2 regions of the Halobacillus sp. ACCC02827 genome follow, and region 1 is predicted to be linked to the other one. Evidence: riboswitches for the same ligand, from Rfam matches in the RefSeq annotation. Region 1 holds a riboswitch; the other holds the start of a gene.
The links. Region 1 has a riboswitch for S-adenosylmethionine ahead of QRD89_RS18640 (5-methyltetrahydropteroyltriglutamate--homocysteine S-methyltransferase). Riboswitches for the same ligand answer to the same signal wherever they lie in the genome.
Positions count from the first base shown of each region.

Region 1 (7,563 bases):
CTTTAAAGGAAAAGGGCTGCTTCTGATCGTGATCGGCCTTCTCAGCACCGCGCTTGTGATGGGGCTCTCCGGAGTCGTCACCCAGCGGATGGTCAGAAGGAGGGAGGAAGCATGAAGGAGATAGGTATCGGAATCTTCATGGTCGTCCTCACGGTGGCTGCCTATAAGGCGGCGACCTTCGTTTACCGGAAGCACAACCGGATGTACACGGCGCCGATCATCGTCTCGACGGTGATCATCATCGCGTTCCTCCTCGTCTTCCACCTTCCGTATGAAACGTATATGACAGGCGGGAAGTGGATCGATCACCTGCTTGGGCCGGCCGTCGTAGCGCTTGCGTATCCGTTGTATCAATACAGGGAGATTCTGAAGCGCATGCTCGTCCCGATCGTCACAGGAACGTTCATCGGCGCCATCGTCGGCATCACGTCAGGTCTGCTCCTCAGTAAGTGGGCAGGATTCAGCAGCCTGATCATCCATTCGATCGTCCCGAAATCCGTGACGACGCCTGTTGCGATGTCCATTGCCGAATCGACGGGCGGTGCGATGCCGCTCGCCGCTGTCTTCGTCATGATCGCCGGCATCGGCGGTGTGCTGATCCATCCGTTCGTCATGCGCTATACGAACCTGACGCACCGGATCGGGCGCGGCGTCGGGATGGGAAGTGCCTCCCACGCCATCGGAACAGCGACGGCGATGGAGCGCGATACGCTGGAAGGCTCGATCAGTACGATCGCCATGGTGCTGAGCGCCGTCATAGTATCGATCCTTGCCCCTGGTCTGTCCCTGTTACTACTATGAAAAATGACGAAAAACGTCGGAGACTCCGGCGTTTTTTTTCGTTTCTTGTAGATTGGGAGAATGCCCCTTGCTGAACGGGTTAATATTGGATAGTATTAGCTTAATCTAATCGGATAGGAGGCGGAAAGGATGATGATTGGGGGACCATTTCTCGTTGCGACGATTCCCGGGGTGCTGGTCGTGATACTCTCGTACTGGCTGGCGCAGAAGAATCTGCCGCTGCTGGTGAAGATGCTGCCGACGATGCTGGCGGCCCTGGCTGCCACCATCCTGTTTTTTGTCGGCTTCGTCATGATCCGAGGTTTTGAAGGAGCGGCGTACAGTCTGCTTGCCATCTTCTTGATGGGCTATGCCGTCGTCGCTTCGACCGTTGCCAGGAAGAGACGGCAGCTGCTTAAGGAGAAGGAATCCGGAGAGGCGTAATCTACGCCTCTCTTCTGCTTTTTGAAAAAATTATTTTCAGGTAAGAGGGACGGGCTCCGGGAAATGGGACGCTTTCCACGGGGCGGCCGGTGAGCCTCCTCATCGCTTCGCTCTTCCGGGGTCTCACCTGTTCCGCTAATCCCGTCGGAGTCTGCCCATTTCCCTCCGCCCTTCACGGCGAGCATCCTTTCTTCTGATACAAAAGTAAAAATGTGAGGAGATCCGGAACCTATTTTGTCATGGTTTCAGAAAGATACATAACGTCCTTTCTATGGGAAATGGTAGCACGATTCCAATTTTCGTCCCATGTGTTTTTTACATGCACGGGACATGCTTTCTTTTCTTACTATAACGGAGAACGTATTTTTCCTTGGTCATGTGCGGACAGACGCCTTTCCTGCCGTTTTCCGATATGAAAAATTGTATATAATTGTTAGATAATAGTGACTTTTCGGTGTATAAAGCGGTATCATAGAGACAGGGTCATTAAATGACAGGAGAGGTGCGATTTTGTGACCTCGGCATCTTTTCTGCAAATTTCATGATATAAGGATGGTTAATATGAGCAGCAGAGAAACGAAAACAGACGTGATCTTGATAGGTGCTGGCATTATGAGTGCGACCCTCGGTTCACTCTTGAAGGAATTAGCCCCAAATTGGAACATTACCGTTTTTGAGAAGCTCGGAACGCCCGGAGAAGAAAGCTCGAATGAATGGAATAATGCAGGGACTGGCCATGCGGCTTTGTGTGAGTTGAATTACACGAAGGAAAAGGCGGATGGTTCGATCGATATGACGAAGGCTGTCTCGATCAATGAACAGTTTCAGGTGTCCAAACAGTTCTGGTCTCATTTGGTGAAGACCGGCCAGTTGAAGGACCCGGAACAGTTCATCCGGCCACTGCCCCACATGAGTCTCGTCTTCGGAGGAGAGAATGTCGACTTCCTGAAGAAGCGCTATGATGCGATGTCACAAAATCCTCTTTTCAAAGGGATGGAGTATTCGGAAGATCCAGAGCAGTTGAAAGAGTGGATTCCGCTCATCATGAACGACCGCCATACTCACGGACCGGTCGCGGCGACGAAGATGGATAGCGGTACCGACGTCAACTTCGGTTCCTTGACAAGGAAGCTGTTTCAGAATCTGGAGGCCAAAGGGGTGGAAGTGCAGCATCATCACCACGTCAAGGATTTATATCGGACGAACGACGGCCGCTGGGAATTGAAGATGTACGATGATAAGAACGATAAGCTGGAAACCCGGAAGGCGGATTTCGTATTCCTCGGTGCGGGTGGTGGAAGTCTCCATCTTCTGCAGAAGTCCGGCATCCCGGAAGGCAAAGGAATCGGCGGTTTCCCTGTCGGGGGGCAGTTCCTTGTCTGCAAGAATCCGGAGATTGTCGAACAGCATGAAGCGAAGGTGTACGGCAAAGCTCCCGTAGGTGCACCGCCGATGTCGGTGCCGCACTTGGATACCCGCTATATCGGCGATCAGAAGACGCTGTTGTTCGGTCCGTTCGCAGGGTTCTCGCCGAAGTTCCTGAAGACAGGTTCGTTGATGGATTTGTTCACATCGATCAAACCGGGCAACATTTTGACGATGCTTGCAGCGGGAATGAAGGAAATGGCGCTGACGAAGTATTTGATTCAGCAGGTACTCCTGTCGAAGGAGCAGCGGATGGATGCTTTACGGGAGTTCATCCCGAATGCGAAGAGCTCCGATTGGGACCTCGTCGTTGCCGGCCAGCGTGTCCAGGTAATCAAGGATACGAAGGAAGGCGGCAAAGGAACGCTCCAGTTCGGGACGGAAGTCGTGAACAGTGCGGACGGTTCAATTGCTGCTTTGCTCGGGGCATCTCCGGGGGCATCGACAGCCGTGCACGTCATGATCGATGTGCTGAACCGCTGCTTCCCTGACCATATCGATCAATGGAAGCCGAAGCTCGCCAAGATGATTCCATCCTACGGCGTATCGCTCGTCGATCACCCGCGGATGATCCAGGATATCCACCGTACGACAGATGAGGCGCTTGGTCTGGCAAAAAAGGAACTGATCTTTAGTTAGGGGTGTATAGAAAGAAGAAAAAAATAAGAAGCATATCGTTTTCCAAAAGCAGTCGCCGATCGGGTCGGAGAAGGGGAAAGGTACCCCCTTTTCCCGCCGGCGGATGGAAACAAAGCTTCTTCCTGGACAAGCCTATCGCTGATAGGCTTTTTTCTTTTGTTCGTAAAAAGCGACGGCTGCGGCGGCTCCGAGTCCGGCATTCGCTTTGATGAGTTCGATGTTAGCGGCGAGGCTTCTGCCTTCGGTGGTGTGGTTGACGTGATCCAGCAGGAACGGTGTGACGTCCTTGCCTGTGATGCTCTGCTTCTTCGCTTCAACGAGCGCCGCTTCTATGACGCCCATCATGTAGGACGCATCAAGGGCGTGACCGGAAGGGATCGGGTTGGCGATGACGGCTCCTCCTTGAAGACCGAGCTCCCATTTCGTATGAAGGATGCGCCCGATTTCCTCTGCGGCATCGACGCGGAAATGGACGGCAAAGTCGGATGTGCGCGTGAAGAAGGCAGGAAGGGAGTCTGTCTGATACCCCATCACCGGTACTCCTTTCGTTTCCAGATACTCGAGGGTCAGGCCGAGGTCGAGGATCGATTTCGCACCGGCACAGATGACTGCGACGTTCGTCCTGGCGAGCTCCTCCAGGTCTGCCGATATGTCCATCGTCGTTTCGGCCCCGCGGTGGACGCCGCCGATGCCGCCGGTCACGAACAGGTGGATGCCGGCGAGGTCGGCACAAATCATCGTTGCGGCTACCGTTGTCGCACCGGAGCGGCCGGTCGCAAGCAGATACGGGAGGTCTTTACGGGAAGCTTTGGTGATATCATCCCTTGAGGCGAGCGCTGTCAATTCTTCCGCTGTCAGCCCGATTTTGATTTGGCCGTCAAGGATGGCGATCGTCGCCGGGACGGCTCCGTTATCCCGGATGATCTGCTCGACTTCCTTCGCCGTTTCGATGTTTTCAGGATACGGCATACCGTGGGAGATGATGGTGGATTCGAGGGCGACGACAGGCTTTCCTTTATCCAAAGCTTCGTTCACTTCTTGTGATAGGGAGAGATAGGGATTGAGATTCATAGGAACTCCTCCTGTTTTTTTATTAGATGGGTCGTCAAATCGGGATGGACGGTCGCTGTCGTCTGGACGCAGAGGGCGGCGCTCTTCAGTCCGGCATGGACGGCTTCGGACAGTGGACTGCCGTCGAGCCAGGCGTGCAGCACAGCAGCGGAGAATGCATCTCCGGCGCCCGTGACGTCTACGGTCGTGTCGAGGGCAGGGGCGGGATAGTGGCGGATGCTGCCACCGCTTTCCCCGACCATGACACCCCGCTTGCCCCATGTCACCGTGACATAGCGGACACCGCAGGCGAGCCAGTGTTCAACGGCGCCTTTCCACTGGTCTTCGTTTTGAATGGGAATGTCGAAGTGTGCGGCGCTTTCTTCGACGTTCGTCATCAGCCACGTCAGGCCGCTGATATCTGCGGGCAGCCGCTTCATTTTCGGTATCGAGACGGTGATGAAGGCGACCGGCGTGTGGTCGGCGGCTGCCTCCTTAAGCAGGAAGGCGAGCGTCTCCTGCGGGCAGTTCAAATCGGCGATGACGCATTCGGCCTGCTTCCATTTCTTCTCGTGACGACGGATCTCCTCCGGAAGAACAGCGTCGTAAATAGCCATATCGGCGAAGGCCATCGTCATTTCTCCGTGCTCGTCGAGGACAGCGGTGTACGTGCCTGTGTTCCGGTCCGGCAGATGGAGGACGCCGTCCATTATGATATACTCGGCAGAGGCGCGGGCGATGATCTCCCAGTCGGCATCTCTGCCGGCAGCAGTGATGAGTGTCGGCCGGTTTCCGAGACGACCGAGGTTTTCCGCGATGTTTCTGGCGACGCCGCCGGCGCTTGCGGTCGATCGCACCGGATTCGATGTCTTATAGTCGAAGCGCTCCAGGCAGTGATACTTGCGGTCGACGTTGGCGGCACCGATGCAGAGGACAGGACGGGAATGATTCAGGACATAGGCGCGGCCGAGCAGAATATTTTTCTGTACAAGCTGGGAGATGACGTTGGCGACGGTGGACCGGGACAGGGCGAGGATTTGGGAGAGGTCGTGTTGGGAAATATACGGGTTATTTGCAATCTGTTCATACACCTGACGTTCGCGGTCGGTCAGTTTGTTTGGTAACATAGACAGCCCTCCGGACAAATGTTTGATTCATGGAACATATGTCTAAAGTAGCTGAATTGGAAAAAGCTAGCAATAAAATAGAGACAGGTCGTACGTCCGACTTATCGACAAAATTTTCCGACAACAGGTTGCCAATCGTTTGGGAATTGCTGTATAGTGGGGCTAACAACTTCATAGATAAACGTTCTTATCGAGAAAGGTGGAGGGACTGGCCCTTTGAAGCCTTAGCAGCAGACTCCTGACGGGTACTGTGCTAATTCCAGAAGCGTACGTGCTTGCAGATGAGAAGAGGTTAGATACGCAGGTAATCCGCTCTTCTTATGGTGAGAAGTGTGGATTTTTTTAATTTCAACGGAAGAAGGATGATAGAGATGACGAATTCAACCATCAAACGAGCTCCATTCAAAGGCGATCATGTCGGGAGCTTCCTGAGACCCGAGCGTTTGAAGGAAGCGCGCCGGCAGAAAGCGGAGGGGACGATTTCCCAAGAAGAGCTTCGCCGGATCGAAGACGAAGAGATAACGAAGCTTGTCGCGAAACAGAAAGAGGCAGGACTTCCTGCCGTTACAGACGGGGATTTCCGTCGCAGCTGGTGGCACTTCGATTTCCTTGAAGGACTCGATGGAGTGGAAGGCTACGACAAGGAGAAGGGACTTCAGTTCGACGGGGTGGAAACGAAGGCACGCGGTGTCAAAGTGACTGGAAAGGTCGGGTTCACGGATCATCCGGCGATCAGGGACTTCCGTTTCCTGAAAGAAATCGCCGGCGATTCCGTCGCAAAGCTGACGATTCCGAGCCCCAACATGCTGCTGTTCCGTGCCGACATCGACAGGGAGATCTACCCGACGGATGAAGCGCTGCTCGCGGATTTGGTGGATGCGTACCAAGGATTCATTCAGCGGATTTACGAAGAAGGGTGCCGCTACCTGCAGCTCGATGATACCGCCTGGGCGAGCTTTTTCTCGGAAAAAGGCAGAGAAGCGATTGCTGCGGAAGGCCGCGATCCGGAACGTGCCGCTACCCTGTGTGCCCGTTCGATCAACGAATCGATTGCAGAGCGTCCGGAAGACCTGTTGATCACGATGCACATCTGCCGCGGAAACTTCCGTTCGACCTTCATGACGACAGGGAGCTATGAAGCGCTGTCGGAGACGATCTTCGACGGTTTGGACGTCGACGGCCTGTTCCTGGAATTCGATGATGAACGCTCCGGCGGCTTCGAACCGCTCCGTCACGTCAACCGCCCGGATCTGTCGGTCGTCCTCGGCCTGATTACATCGAAGACCGGCGAACTGGAAGACCCGGACCGGATCAAAGCCCGGATCTTAGAGGCATCCGACTATGTGCCGATGTCCCAGCTCTGTCTCAGCCCGCAGTGCGGGTTCGCATCGACGGAAGAGGGGAATGTGATTTCAGAGGAAGAGCAGTGGGCGAAGATCCGACACGTGCTTGAAATTGCAGAGGAAGTTTGGAGATAGATAGTATAGAAAAAGCGTCCGGCTTACGAGCCGGACGCTTTTTTGTTTGGAGAGCGGGCTCCGGTAAATAGGGACGCCTCGCCCTCTCCTAAGGGCTATTATTCAGCAGCCATCGCTTTCCTCCGCACCGCGAAAAAGGAATGGATGGCCGCTGTGACCGGGATGATGAGCGCAATGCCGATGCCGGCACAGAAGATCGCGATCATTTCTTCACTGAACACTTTGGAATTGACGATTTCGCCCAGCGAATAGTCCAAATCCTTGAACCAGATAAGCAGGGCAAGGTAGCCGCCGAAGAAGGCGAAGAACAGCGTGTTCGTATCCGTCCCGAGGATGTCGCGGCCGACGTTCATGCCGGAGACGAACAAGTCCTTCCTTGAGATCTCCGGATGGTGGTGCTGCACCTCACTCATCGATGACGTGATGGAAATCGCCACTTCCGTGATGGCGCCGATCGTCCCGATGATGATGACGGAGGCGGCGATTTTCACGAAATCGAGCCCGATGTATAACGAGTAGGGCGCGAGGCTGTCGGAATCTTCTTCACTGAACCCTTGGATCATCGACATATCTGTAATCAAATGGATGCCGACGAGCAAAATGGCGATCGTGACCATCGT
Region 1 is NZ_CP128168.1:3,555,159-3,562,721, reverse strand. It holds gene QRD89_RS18670 (CidA/LrgA family protein) at 1-115, shown strand, start outside; gene QRD89_RS18665 (LrgB family protein) at 112-801, shown strand; gene QRD89_RS18660 (YesK family protein) at 931-1,224, shown strand; gene QRD89_RS18655 (malate:quinone oxidoreductase) at 1,786-3,288, shown strand; gene QRD89_RS18650 (pseudouridine-5'-phosphate glycosidase) at 3,421-4,359, opposite strand; gene QRD89_RS18645 (carbohydrate kinase) at 4,356-5,465, opposite strand; SAM riboswitch class I at 5,650-5,753, shown strand; gene QRD89_RS18640 (5-methyltetrahydropteroyltriglutamate--homocysteine S-methyltransferase) at 5,837-6,943, shown strand; gene QRD89_RS18635 (YibE/F family protein) at 7,042-7,563, opposite strand, start outside.

Region 2 (7,563 bases), 800 kb from region 1:
AAGGTTGGAAGGTTCTCCGTAGGCAGCGGACCCGAAAATCAGCACAAGTCCGACAGCAACAATCATTAAGGTAAACACCGTCTGCAGAACCGCTGCCTGCTTTAGACCTATAAAGTTGATTGCTGTGATAATGACGGCTCCTAGTGAACCGATGAGTACCCAGTTCAGGTGCACGTCCCAACCGGCAATCGTCCATAGATAGCCGGCCTGGTAGTCAGGAAGCAGGTAGTCGATAACCGTCGGTAGTGCAACTGCTTCAAAAGTCGCTACCGAAATATATCCGAGCGTAATTGCCCACGAAGCAACGAACGATGCTTTCTTGCCAAGTGCCCTGTGGACATATTCGTGCTCGCCGCCTACTTTAGGCATCGCCGAAGCTAATTCCGCATAATTCAAGCCGACACAGATGACCAGGAATCCACCAATGATAAAGGCAATGACCGCCCCTAGCGAACCTGCTGACGTGATCCACGTACCTGAAAGAACGACCCATCCCCAGCCGAGCATCGCACCGAGAGCCAGAAACAACAGATCAAAGGACGATAATACCTTCTTTAATTTCTTATCTTCCATTAAGCATCCCCCCTTATTTTATACCGAAAATTCCGTCTTCTTTTCCAACACGGACTCCATTGCGTCACGCAGGATATCCAACCCTTCGTTCAATTCTTCATTCGTAATGACGAGCGGCATCAGGAAGCGGACGACATTTCCATAGACTCCTGCACCAAGTACCAGCAAACCGCTGTGTTGAGCTTTTGAAATAATTTCAGACGCAAGTGCTTTATCCGGTGTTTTCGACGTACGGTCTTTGACAATCTCTACAGCCACCATAGCTCCAAGACCGCGGATATCACCGATGCAGTCAAATTCTTCTGCAAGCTTGGTGAACCTGTCTTTAACCGTTGCACCAATTTCGACAGCACGCTCGTTCAAGCACTCTTCTTCAATGACATCAATCGCCGCAAGGGCTGCTTGACAGGCAACCGGGTTACCACTGTACGTACCTCCAAGTTCTCCCGGACCGGCAGCATCCATGACTTCCTGACGTCCAATGACTCCACTGATCGGCATACCGGCACCCAATGATTTCGAAACCGTGATCAAGTCCGGAGTAATACCAAAATGCTCAGAAGCAAAATAGCTGCCCGTTCTTCCGAATCCCGTCTGGATCTCATCTGCCACGAACAAAATACCGTGCTCCTCACAAAGCTGCTTGACCGCATGGACGAAACGCTTCGCCGGTACGATAAAGCCGCCTTCTCCCTGGACAGGTTCCATAAATACAGCAGCGATTGTTTCCGGTGCGACTTCTTTCAGGAAGAAATCATGGAACTGTTCGATCATGAAATCGATATAAGCCTCTTCTGACATTCCCTCAGGACGGCGGTAACTGTACGGGAAAGGAGCCTTGTACACTTCCGGTGCAAATGGACCGAATTCATATTTATACGGCTTTACTTTGCTCGTCATGGACATCGTCATCAGCGTACGCCCGTGGAACGCATTGGCAAATGTGACGATGGCTTGTCTGCCAGTATATTTTCGAGCAATCTTAACGGCATTTTCTACAGCTTCTGCACCACTGTTCTGCAAAAGCACCTTCTTCTTATGAGATCCAGGAGCAAGCTGTGTCAATTTTTCAGCAAGAGCGACGTACGGTTCATACATCATTACATTGAATCCGGTATGAATGAATTTTTCAATTTGATCATGGAGTGCCTCTTTTACTTTCGGGTGACAGTGGCCGACGTTGATCGTACCGATCGCACCTGCAAAGTCGATGAATGTATTACCGTCCACATCCGTGATTTTGGCTCCTTCCGCTTTCTGTGCAAATGTTGGAATGCCGTAGCTTACTGAATCAGGAATTACTTGATGACGGCGTTCCAGCAGCTCGCTCGCTTTTGGACCTGGGATGTTTGTTTGGATAGATACGTGCTTAGACATGTTTAACCACTCCTTTTAATTAATAGAAAACCGATGTTCGTTCAGACAAATCACTCAGTGTCGAGAGCAAATGGTTACGAATTGCTGCCTCCGCTGCTTCAGAATCCCTCTCCTGCAGATGTTCGAATATCACCCGATGTTCGGGAATTGATTTAACCTCATCCATTGGTGTCGAGTAAAATTCATCTCGGAGGATTAAATAACAGTCCGACCACTGATTCAACTTGTCGACTTCCTGTAGAAGGAATTCATTGCCGGATACCTCGGATAAGAACGTATGGATCAAACCATTGACCCGAAGGAATTCCTCGAAATTCTTGGACTTGTAGGTTTCCAGTTCATCGGAAAGTAGAATTTCAAGCTGTTCCAGATGAGCATCATCCAGATTAGGAACCGCAAGTCTCGCTGCATAAGTTTCTAAAACAATTCTCAGTTCAAAAACGTCCCGAAGCTCTTTGTTGGACGGTTTGTAAACAATCGCCCCCTTATTGGGAACCAGTTCTATCAATTTCTCACTTTCCAATCGCTTGAAAGCAGCTCTTATCGGAGTTCTGCTCATATTTAACTCTTTACTTACCCAATCTTCCGTAATTCGCTGTCCCGGAACAAGCCGTTTCAGCATAATGGCACGTTTCACCTTTTCATATGCTCTCTCTTCACTACTACTCATTTTGCATCCCACCATTGTATTCGAAGATTGTATACAATTTACTTCTAACAACATGTTATCTTAAAATTCACAAAGTTTCCACATAATTTTCTGAATTTAGTGATTATTGCATAAAAATTCATCTGCTTGTCTAGTGCTTTTTACACATAAAAAAAAGACCTTTCCAATCAGAAAGGCCTTTCTCTTTTTATCTATTCTGCCAGCGCCTTGCCAGCGATTGAATGTGATCAGGAGTCGTACGACAACAGCCACCGATAATCGTTGCCCCGGCTTCCACCCATCGATCCGACTGCTCATCGAAACGCTGGCAGGAGCGTTCCCCGTACCAGTCATTCGTGTCGGGATCGTATGTTTCTCCCGAATTCGGGTATAAAATAATCGGCTTATCTGTAAGAGCCCGGATATGGCCGACTGCCTCTGTCGCATCAGGAATCGGAGCACAGTTCACTCCGACTGCTACCACCTGCTCCCTCCCTTCGATCACATCTATACAACGTCTCCATTCCGTTCCATCGCTAATTTGGCTTCCATTCTTCAAGGAAAAGGAAAGCCACGCACTGGCGCCCGGATACTCGCCCAATAATTCCGTCAGTACTTTCGCCTCCTGGAGGGAAGGAATCGTTTCAAAGGCAAGCACGTCGGCACCCGCTTCGATGAGCGCTTCTATTCTGGGACGGTGAAATTCTTTCAGCCGCTCATCCGTGACACCATAGTTCCCGATATATTCTGAGCCGTCAGCAAGGTAGGCGCCATAAGGGCCAACCGAACCTGCAACGACAGGATAAGCTCTGTCATCCGCTTCCCTCCAGACATCCGAGCGTGCTTCCTGTGCCAGGCGAACGGTATCTTTAATTAATGTGCGCGCCTTATCTTCGTCGATCCCCCGCTGCTTAAACCCATCAATGGTTGCTTGATAACTAGCGGTGATGGCAATATCCGCACCATTACGGAAATAATCGGCATGAACCTTACGGATAGCATCCGGATTCTCAAGCAGCACACGGGCGGACCAAAGTGGATCATCAAGGTCGAAGCCGTATGTCTCCAATTCTGTCGCCAACGCCCCATCGAGAATAATCGTTTTTTTTGTTTCCAATAGTTGTTTAATAGGATTGCGCTTGTTGATTTTGTTCGACATGTTCTACTCTCCGTTTCTTCTTGGATTGTGACAGATAATACCCTGCATAACAAAGGATGATGAATGGAATTCCACAATACAGGGCGATCCGCTGTGTCGGATCAAAGGCGATTCCGATGCAGGCGGCAAGACAGAGCAGGAACGATGCGATCGGCACCAATGGATAAAGCGGCGCCCGGTATCCCAGGTCCTCCACCTTGTTCCCAGCTTTCACATAAGCCCGCCGGAAATTAAATTGAGCAAGACTGATGCTCATCCATACGATAACGACTGCAAGTCCTGAAATCGATACCAGCACGATATAGACGGTATCGGGCGCAATGATGCTGGACAACAGAGCCAGTCCCCCACCAAGCATGCTGAATAAGATGGCGTTCAGCGGAATGCCTTTCTTCGTCATTTTCGCGAATTTCGGAGAGATCGTCTTCCGATCCGCGAGAGACCATAGCATACGGGAGGAGGCATATAACCCTGAATTCGCTGCAGACAAAATAGCCGTGATGATGACAAAGTTCATGATATCTGCGGCAAATGGAACACCGACTCTTTCCAAAACGGCAACGAAAGGACTCTCAATGACTCCGGCTTCCGAACTCGGAAGCAGCGCGGAAAGCACAATAATTGTTCCTACAAAGAAAAGAATGAGCCGTACGAGCGTCGTCCGGATGGCTTTCGGGATTGTTTTCGCGGGATCGACCGTTTCTCCCGCCGCAATACCGATCAACTCTGTACCGGAGAATGCGAAGTTGACCGCCAGCATCGTCATTAAGATGGCGAAAGCCCCATTCGGAAACAAACCGGCTTCTGTGAAATTAGAAAAGAACGGAGCTGGTTCAGAATCTGCAAGCGGCACAATACCGAAAATTCCAGCCAGACCAAGTAGAATAAATAGAAAAATAGCGATGACTTTGACAGAAGAAAACCAAAACTCTGATTCTGCAAAAAACTTCACGGTGAATGCATTCAATCCGAAGATCAAAATCGCGAATAAAGCGCTCCATATCCATACACTTATATCCGGGAACCACCGCTGCATCATCAGTCCGGCAGCTGTGAATTCCGATCCCAGCGCCACTGTCCAGGTGAGCCAGTAAAGCCAGGCAACCGTAAACCCCGTTCCCGGACCGATATACTTCGCGGCATAACTGTGAAACGCACCAGTCTCCGGCATATGTACAGACAACTCACCAAGACAGAGCATCACTAAGTAAACGACCAACGCACCAATCAAATAGGCAAGCACCGTCCCGAATGGTCCTGCCTGCTGGATGGTGTATCCGGAACTGAGGAACAGCCCGGTTCCGATGACTCCACCGAGTGACAGCATCACAAGGTGGCGTGTTTTCATTTCTCTTTTGAAGTTCTGTTCCATTTTCTCTTCCCCTCCACTTTCTCTTCATCTAAAAATACATAAAAAAACGCACCCTGGAGCGGGTGCGTTTACCGACAAATAAAAGGAAGCTCCTATCTATCAGGGTTATTCAACACCCGCTGGAATTAGCACAGTGTCTGCATTCAGACCTGTTGCTGAGGCTTCAAAGGGCCAGTCCCTCCACCTCTCTGGATAAGAAATATGTATTTTTTAAATACTCTAACAACGCAAATAAAAAATGTCAACGCTGAATTTTATTCTTACGCTGCAACTTGAATGTTCCGAATATCCTCGAATTTTGTTGTTTCTAGATTCATAGGAACGTATAATGAGAGTGGTTAAAATGGATGAAATTGCCTTAACACTCACGTTCCGTTCCCTTTCTGAGGAGGTGATAGACAATGAAAACCTTCATAAAAATACTAAAAATATCAGGAATCGTCATCGGCTCCATATTCGCACTGCTCGTGCTCATTGGTATGTTCATGCCGGGAGAAATTGATGTCTATGGAGAAGGAGATTCAGAGAAACCCGACAACCTGACTGTATCAATGGATACCTACATCACAGATGAAGACTATGAGCCTACTGAAGTTGCTTTTCTCACTCATACGATAGCTGCGTTAAACGAGATCGACAATCAAAATTGGGGTGCTTTGGATGCCTATTTTTTGTATGAACGGGTTTATGAAACCGCTCTTCGTGACGTTTATATGAACAAAGAAGTCGATCCGGAGCACATCACAGATGTCCATTACACCGTACGGAACAAGCAATTTCAATCTTATTTGGATGAACAGCCGGTGAGCCCGCTCAGCATCGAAACCGATCACGGGGTGGAATGGGCGACCTTCCAATATGATGTGTGGGTAACCTTCTCCTTCGAATTGGAACGGGTCATCACGGATGATGAAGACCGGACATATACCGATCGCTTCGAGGTGCAGGGAGACTACCCTCCACATTGGCAGTCCAGTATGAAGGAAACACACTGGCGCTTGAATTCCTTAATGCTACGCCCTCTAGAAAATGAATAAAACAGGAGATGAAGAGTATGAAACTCAAATCCATCCCGGTTATTCTGCTCGGCCTGCTGTGTTTGACGGCATGCTCCAACGTAGTGGATGCAGTCGGGGATCAATACCCAATGGAGGATATCGTATACGATGATGTGGGCAACAAATCGGAAATCTTCCGCGCTTATGATCAGAAGCCGGAGAAAGTGGCAGCCGGCATCACCGACTCTGAAGAGGCCGTACATAAAGCCTCCAAAGACGGTCGTGATTTAATGCTCTACGACGATTACCTCGTGCAGGTCTATCAGGACACCCAGAAAGAAGAAGATACCATCATCGAAGTATCGGATAAAGAATTCGTCCGGAACAATTATGATAGTGATTTCTTTTCGGACTACGGCATAGAAGAGGAAGCAGAAGAGGTTTATGCTATGGACCTCGATAACCGCGGCGGCTTCTTTTATACAGGGTATATCGGCGGCAGCGGTGGAAGTTATGTGAAAAATGCCGGGAGCAGTCCATCCGTACGCCAGTCATCCAGCACATCCTCCGGTGTCCGCGGCGGCGGCCCCGGAGCAGGAAAATAACAAAAGAACAGGAGCGAAAAACCATGTTTGAATTCGATATTTCGGAAGTACTGAATGTTTATGACCTTCTATTGACCTTGCTGTATTGGATCGTCATGCTTGTCCTGGCAGGAATTTGTATGGCCATCTTTGAAAAATTCACCCCTTATAACGATAAAGAAGAGCTGCTGAAGGGCAACGTCGCTGTCGCTTCTCAGTTCGCCGGGAAGTTGATCGGTCTAGGTATCATTACAGAATCTTCTATTGCCCACAATTTAAGTATTTGGAGCGCCTCTATCTGGATCTTCATCGGCTTTCTGTTGATGATTGCCGGCTACTATTTGTTCGAGTGGATCACTCCGTTCAAAGCGGAAGAGGAAATAAAGAAAAACAACATCGCTGTCGGCCTTGTAGCGGCATCTGTCAGTATCTTCATCGGTTTTGCCGTAGCAGGAAGCATTACATAAGAAGAATAAAGGAGGACCAACCGTGAACGCACAAAAGTATCTTTATCTGTCATCAGGAATCGTTTCAATCTGCGGAATCGTCTTCCAAGTTCTTTATGGTGCTGCAGGCAGCTACTTATTCGGGGACAGCGTTCTTTATTACTGTATAACCATCGGGCTGTTCATGATGGCCATGGGAATCGGAGCAGCCCTGAGTGAAAAACTAAAGAACTGGCTCGTCACCCGCTTCGTTCAGGCAGAGTACTTGATCGCTCTCGTCGGGGGCTTTTCCGTCTTTGGATTGTTTTTTTTCACTGCTTACTTCGATGACGGCGTTGCCCAGATCTACTTGTACACCGTCATATCTTTAACCGGGTTTCTGACAGGTCTGGAGCTCCCGATCCT
Region 2 is NZ_CP128168.1:678,694-686,256, reverse strand. It holds gene QRD89_RS03465 (APC family permease) at 1-573, opposite strand, end outside; gene gabT (4-aminobutyrate--2-oxoglutarate transaminase) at 592-1,950, opposite strand; gene QRD89_RS03455 (GntR family transcriptional regulator) at 1,970-2,620, opposite strand; gene mmuM (homocysteine S-methyltransferase) at 2,808-3,758, opposite strand; gene mmuP (S-methylmethionine permease) at 3,724-5,130, opposite strand; SAM riboswitch class I at 5,220-5,329, opposite strand; gene QRD89_RS03440 (hypothetical protein) at 5,532-6,167, shown strand; gene QRD89_RS03435 (DUF4247 domain-containing protein) at 6,185-6,733, shown strand; gene QRD89_RS03430 (DUF350 domain-containing protein) at 6,757-7,179, shown strand; gene QRD89_RS03425 (polyamine aminopropyltransferase) at 7,202-7,563, shown strand, end outside.
Region 2: linked by a shared signal. The riboswitch ahead of mmuP (S-methylmethionine permease) and the one ahead of QRD89_RS18640 (5-methyltetrahydropteroyltriglutamate--homocysteine S-methyltransferase) in region 1 are both predicted to bind S-adenosylmethionine.